Regions from separate parts of the Arthrobacter sp. DNA4 genome, predicted to be linked through region 1. Evidence: riboswitches for the same ligand, from Rfam matches in the RefSeq annotation. Region 1 holds a riboswitch; the other holds the start of a gene.
What was found. Region 1 has a riboswitch for glycine ahead of gcvP (aminomethyl-transferring glycine dehydrogenase). Riboswitches for the same ligand answer to the same signal wherever they lie in the genome.
Positions count from the first base shown of each region.

Region 2: it holds a riboswitch for glycine, as region 1 does, so the genes downstream of both, gcvP (aminomethyl-transferring glycine dehydrogenase) here and gcvP (aminomethyl-transferring glycine dehydrogenase) in region 1, are expected to answer to the same signal.

Region 1 is NZ_CP101466.1:860,166-863,570, forward strand. It holds gene NMQ03_RS04070 (MFS transporter) at 1-199, opposite strand, end outside; gene NMQ03_RS04075 (TetR/AcrR family transcriptional regulator) at 283-819, shown strand; glycine riboswitch at 912-1,009, shown strand; gene gcvP (aminomethyl-transferring glycine dehydrogenase) at 1,202-3,405, shown strand, end outside.
Region 2 is NZ_CP101466.1:472,472-475,876, reverse strand. It holds gene NMQ03_RS02290 (amino acid permease) at 1-632, opposite strand, end outside; glycine riboswitch at 787-884, opposite strand; glycine riboswitch at 1,198-1,297, shown strand; gene gcvP (aminomethyl-transferring glycine dehydrogenase) at 1,450-3,405, shown strand, end outside.

The DNA of each region.
Region 1 (3,405 bases):
CCACGATCCACAGCAGCTGCAGGCCGGTTGGTTCCAGGGCACGTGCGATGGCGGGCAGGGCAAAGGTCAGGGCGGTGTTGTCCACTGCCACCAGCAGCACGGGAAACATCAGCAGCCCCAGCGCAAGCCAATCCCGCCACGGGGGCCGCGCGGCGGTGCTGTCCCTTTGGGTGGGGGCCGGACTGAGGGAAGTCGTCATGCAATAACTGTACCGTCTGGACGGTATAGTTTGAAAACGGGCGCATTCCTTCTTCCCTGCCGGTGGAGGGCATGATGGAAGGCATGCCCCGAAAGCCTGTAGCCCGTGATGCGGTCCTTGACGCCTTCGAGTCCCTGCTGATCGAAGTGGGGGAGCGTGCTGCAACCCTCGACGCCGTAGCCCGGAAGGCCGGGGTGTCCAAAGGTGGCCTCCTCTACCACTTTCCCAACAAGGAAGCGCTCATCGCCGTGCTGCTTGACCGCCTGGAGGGGCTGGCCAAGGCGGACGCCGACGCGATGGCTTCGGCCGGTGAAGGTGCCGCCGCGTATTTCATCCGCTCCTCCGTCTGGGCGGATACTCCGCTGGACCGGGTCATCGTGGCTGCCACGCGGCTTGCGGAGGTGGCGCATGAAGAGACGCGCCGCCGGTTCGCCGCCATCCAGCAGCGGTGGCTGGACGAGATCGCAGCAGATGTGGGGCCCGGCCTGGCCAAGGCTGTCCTGTATATGGGTGACGGTTTGTACTTCAATGCCATGCTTTCCGTGGGCCCTGCGCCGGAAGGCGGAGCGGCCGCTGATGTGGAGGAACTCCTGGCCGCCTTGGAACGGCTCCGCAGGTAGTTTTCCATTTGCCGGGAGGGCTCGTGGCGTAGGACAATGGAGAGTTGTGAGGGCTGTCACCGGCCGTCATGATCCAACAAATGAATAGCCTTTGATCTGCGGCGGGAGAGTTCTGCCGGAAGTACAGGCAGGCGCCGTAGGAGCAAATCCTCCCCAGGAATCTCGCAGGCCCCTGTACCGCCGCGGCGAGGCACCTCTGGAAAGCAGCAGGCAGTTGTCCGGCCTCCCTTGGGGGACGCGAAACGGCTGTTGTGCTCACCGACGGTGCAAGCGGGTCCTGCCCAGGCAGGGAACGCGGAAACTCTCAGGTCCAATACAGAGCGGGGAGGGACCCGAATAGCTGTGGCGTACCCTGCGCCGCCTGAATAAATGGAGTTCCTTCGTGTCGGTTACCCCAGCCTCCACCGCCTTCGTCGACCGCCACATTGGCGCACGCCGCCAGGACGACGTCGACACCATGCTCAAAGCCGTGGGTTACGGCACGGTCGATTCACTGGTGGACACCGCCGTACCCAAGGTCATCCGCCAGGAAACCGCCCTCCGCCTGCAGGATGCCCTCAGTGAAGTTGAGGTGCTCGCGGAACTACGCAGGCTCGCCGCCAAGAACAAGACGGCCGTGCAACTGATTGGCCAGGGCTACTACGACACCATCACCCCTGCCGTGATCCGCCGGAACATCCTCGAGGCCCCGGCCTGGTACACCGCCTACACCCCGTACCAGCCCGAGATTTCCCAGGGCCGGTTCGAAGCACTCCTGAACTTCCAGACCATGGTCCAGGACCTGGTGGGCCTGCCCATCGCAAACGCCTCCCTCCTCGATGAAGCCACCGCCGTGGCCGAGGCCGTGCTGCTCATGCGCCGCTCCAACAAGACCAAGCCTGCAGCGGACGGCAAGACTGTCCTGGACATCGACGTGCTGCCGCAGACCATCGCCATCGTCAAGGGCCGCGCCGAGGCGCTCGGGTTCGAAGTTGAGGTCGCCGACCTGTCCAAGGGCCTGCCCGACGGCGACATCAACGGCATCGTGCTCCAGCAGCCCGGCGCCTCCGGCCGGGTCTGGGACCAGTCGGCCACTATTGCGGTGGCGAAGGACCGCGGCGCGCTGGTCACCGTGGCCGCTGACCTGCTGGCACTGACTCTGATCACCCCTCCGGGCGAGCAGGGCGCCGACATCGCCGTCGGCTCCACCCAGCGTTTCGGTGTCCCGCTGTTCTTCGGCGGCCCGCACGCCGCATACATCGCTGTCCGCAAGGGCCTGGAGCGTTCACTGCCCGGCCGCCTGGTGGGCGTGTCCAAGGATGACGCAGGGGTGCCCGCGTACCGCCTGGCGCTGCAGACCCGCGAGCAGCACATCCGCCGCGAGAAGGCCACGTCCAACATCTGCACCGCGCAGGCCCTTCTGGCCATCGTCTCCTCCATGTACGCCGTCTTCCACGGCCCCGACGGGCTGAAGGCGATTGCGGAAACGACTCACGGCCACGCCCGGGTGCTGGCGGCCTCGCTGGCAGCTGCCGGTGTGGAGGTGCTCCACACGAGCTTCTTCGACACCCTTACCGTCCGCGTCCCCGGACGCGCCGCCGCGCTTGTCGCCGATGCCGAAGAGCGCGGAATCAACCTGCGTCCCGTCGACTCCGATACCGTGGGCATCTCGCTCGATGAAACCACGACGGCGGCCATCGTCGCCGACGTCGCGGACGTCTTTGGCGCCTCCGTTGCCGCGGCTGAAGGCTTCGGACTGGAGGCCGCCGTCGGACGTTCCTCCGACTACCTGCAGCACCCGGTGTTCAACACGCACCGGTCCGAAACCCAGCTCCTGCGCTACATCCGGAAGCTGTCGGACCGGGACCTTGCGCTGGACCGCACCATGATCCCGCTGGGCTCGTGCACCATGAAGCTGAATGCCACCGCAGAGATGGAAGCCATTTCCTGGCCGGAATTCGCCTCCATCCACCCCTTCGCCCCGGACTCCCAGACCGAAGGCTGGCGTGAACTGATCGCCGACCTGGAGGCGGACCTGACCGCGATTACCGGGTACGACCAGGTGTCCATCCAGCCCAATGCCGGATCCCAGGGCGAGCTCGCAGGCCTGCTGGCCATCCGCGGCTACCACCACTCCCGCGGCGAAGAGCAGCGCAACGTCTGCCTGATCCCCGCCTCCGCCCACGGCACCAATGCCGCCTCCGCCGTTCTGGCCGGCATGAAGGTCGTCGTTGTGGCCACGGCCGCTGACGGCACCATCAACCACGATGACCTGACGGCCAAGATCGAAGCCAACAAGGACGTCCTGTCCTGCATCATGATCACGTACCCGTCCACCCACGGTGTCTATGACGGGGACGTCCGTGAGGTCTGCGACGCCGTGCACGCGGCCGGCGGCCAGGTCTACATCGACGGCGCCAACCTGAACGCCCTGGTGGGCCTGGCCCAGCCCGGCAAGTTCGGCGGCGACGTCTCCCACCTGAACCTCCACAAGACCTTCTGCATCCCCCACGGCGGCGGCGGACCCGGCGTCGGACCCGTGGCAGCCAAAGCCCACCTGGCACCGTTCATGCCCGGCGACGCCAACAAGGCAACGCATGATGAAGG
Region 2 (3,405 bases), 390 kb from region 1:
ACGAAGCCCATGAACTCATTCGGGAAGAATCCGCCGTGGCTCCACAGGTTGGTGAAGGTGGCAGGGTCGGCGTCGGACTGGAAACCGGTGAAGATCATGAACAGGCCAACGATGATCAGGGCAGCAATGGCAATGATCTTGATGAGTGCGAACCAGAACTCCGTTTCGCCGAACGCCTTCACGGTGGTGAGGTTCAGCAGGAGCAGGATGGCCACGGTGGCCAGGCCGGGAATCCAGAGGGGCAGTCCGGGCCACAGCTCTTTGGAGTAGCCCGCGATGGCGATGACGTCGGCAATGCCGGTGATGACCCAGCAGAACCAGTAGGTCCAGCCTGTGAAGAAGCCGGCCCATGGACCCAGCAGGTCAGCGGCAAAGTCGCTGAAGGACTTGTAGTTGAGGTTGCTGAGCAGCAGTTCACCCATGGCACGCATGACGAAGAACAGCATGAAGCCGATGATCATGTACACGAAGATCACCGAGGGGCTTACCGCCGAGATGGTCTTGCCTGAGCCCATGAACAGGCCAGTGCCGATTGCACCGCCGATGGCGATCAGTTGGATGTGGCGGTTGCTGAGCTGCCGCTCCAGGTGCGGGGCTCCGCCGCCGGGGGACGTCGGGGAATGGGTCGTCATTGAGGAACTCCATCGTTCGAGCGGCACCCGGGGTGTCGCAAAGATTGGATTTCCTCCCCGCTCTGTCTGGGACCTGAGAGTTTCCACATGCCGGCATGGGCGTGCTTGCACCGTCGGTGAGCCAGGACAGGGCCCGGCTGCTTTCCAGAGTTGCCTCACCGCGGCGGTACGTGGGCCTGAGAGTTTCCTGGGGAGGGTTTGCTCCTACGGCGCCTGCTGAACGTACCGGCAGGGCTCTCCCGCCGCAGGTCAAAAGCGTTTGCTTGCTAAATCAGTGTTCAGTTGTCGGAGGGCATCCATCCCAGGCGCGGTAATGCGCAGAATGGATTGTGGGGCCTCCGGTGATCCCGGACGGCGAACAGAGCACCCAGCATCTTTGGGCCAGTTCCGCTGTCCGGCCGGATCACGGGGTTCAGTGTGGCGTCCGTCACGGACAAAAGTCAAACCCGGCGTTACGCCATCCACGTAACGCTCTGGAGCCCCAATTCATGACGGACCGATTTGCTCCCCGGCCCGCTTTGCCGGTAACCTGTGAGCCGAATCACCCACATTTCAATATGCCTTTCGAGCTGTGGCGGGAGAGTTCTCCCGGCCATCACCGGGCAGGCGCCGTAGGAGCAAATCCTCCCCAGGAATCTCTCAGGCCCATGTACCGTCACGGCGAGGCGACTCTGGAAAGCAGTGCTGCTCCGGCAGTACTCACCGACGGTGCAAGCAGGCCCTGATGGGTTTGCGGAATCTCTCAGGTCCAATACAGAGCGGGGAGGGACCCGATCCATGCCGTGCCACCCGTGACCGGCCAAACCTGGAGTTCCTCATGACGATTCAATCCCTTCCGTCTGCCTTTGCAGACCGGCATATCGGTGCACGCCGCCAGGCTGACGTGGACACCATGCTCAAGGCCGTTGGCTACGACAGCGTTGATGGACTGGTGGACATCGCCGTTCCCAACTCAATCCGCCAGTCCAAGCCCCTTGCGCTCAAAGACGCGCTGAGCGAGGTTGAGGTGCTTGCGGAACTGCGCAGGCTCGCCGCCAAGAACAAGACCGCCGTACAGATGATCGGCCAGGGCTACTACGACACCATCACGCCCGCCGTCATCCGCCGGAATGTCCTCGAGGCCCCGGCCTGGTACACCGCCTACACCCCGTACCAGCCCGAGATTTCCCAGGGACGGCTCGAGGCACTCCTGAACTTCCAGACCATGGTCCAGGACCTGGTGGGCCTGCCCATCGCCAACGCCTCCCTGCTCGATGAAGCCACCGCCGTGGCCGAAGCCGTCCTCATGATGCGCCGCGCCAACAAGAACAAGGACGTCCGAGACGGCAAGACCGTCCTGGACGCCGACGTCCTGCCGCAGACCATCGCCATCGTCAAGGGCCGCGCCGAGGCGCTCGGCTTCGAGGTTGAGGTCGCCGACCTGTCCAAGGGCCTGCCCGACGGCGCAATCAACGGCATCGTGCTCCAGCAGCCGGGCGTCTCCGGCCGCGTTTTCAGCCACGCCGGCGTCATCGCCGAAGCAAAGGAGCGCGGCGCGCTGGTGACGGTGGCCGCTGACCTGCTGGCACTGACCCTGATCACCCCTCCAGGCGAGCAGGGTGCCGACATCGCCGTCGGCTCCACCCAGCGTTTCGGTGTCCCGCTGTTCTTCGGCGGCCCGCACGCCGCATACATGGCAGTGGCCAAGGGCCTGGAACGTTCCATGCCGGGCCGCCTGGTGGGCGTATCCAAGGACGACGCCGGCCTCCCGGCTTACCGCCTGGCGCTGCAGACCCGCGAGCAGCACATCCGCCGCGAGAAGGCCACGTCCAACATCTGCACCGCGCAGGCGCTGCTGGCCATCGTTTCCTCCTTCTACGCCGTCTACCACGGCCCCGACGGGCTGAAGGCCATTGCCGAGCGCGTCCACAACAACGCACGCGCCCTCGCCACCACGCTCAAGAGCGCAGGCCGCGAACTGGCCTCCGAGACGTTCTTCGATACGGTCACGGTTTCCGTCCCGGGCAAGGCCGCCAAGGTCATCACCGCTGCTGAAGCACGCGGCATCAACCTGCGCCACATTGATGCCGACACCATTGGCGTGTCCGTGGATGAAACCACGACGCCGGAAATCCTGTCCGCGATCGCCGTCGCCTTCGGTGCCGGCCCCGTAGTGGACGCTGCGGGCTTCGACCTGCCGTCAGAGGTGCTCCGCACCTCTGAGTTCATGCAGCACCCGGTGTTCAACACCCACCGCTCCGAAACCCAGCTCCTGCGCTACATCCGCAGGCTCTCCGACCGCGACCTGGCGCTGGACCGCACCATGATCCCGCTGGGCTCGTGCACCATGAAGCTGAACGCCACCGCCGAGATGGAAGCCATCTCCTGGCCGGAGTTCGCCTCCATCCACCCCTTCGCCCCCGAGTCCCAGACCAAGGGCTGGCGTGAACTGATCAGTGGCCTGGAAGCCGACCTGGCGGAAATCACCGGCTACGACCAGGTGTCGCTGCAGCCGAACGCCGGCTCCCAGGGCGAGCTCGCCGGCCTGCTGGCCATCCGCGGCTACCACCGCGCCAACGGCGATACCCAGCGCAACGTCTGCCTCATCCCCGCCTCCGCCCACGGCACCAACGCCGCCTCTGCGGTCCTGGCCGGAATGAAGGTCGTCGTCGTTGCCACGGCGGCGGACGGAACGATCGACCACGAGGACCTGTACGCGAAGATCGAGGCGAACAAGGACGTCCTCTCGGCGATCATGATCACCTACCCGTCCACCCACGGTGTCTACGACGCG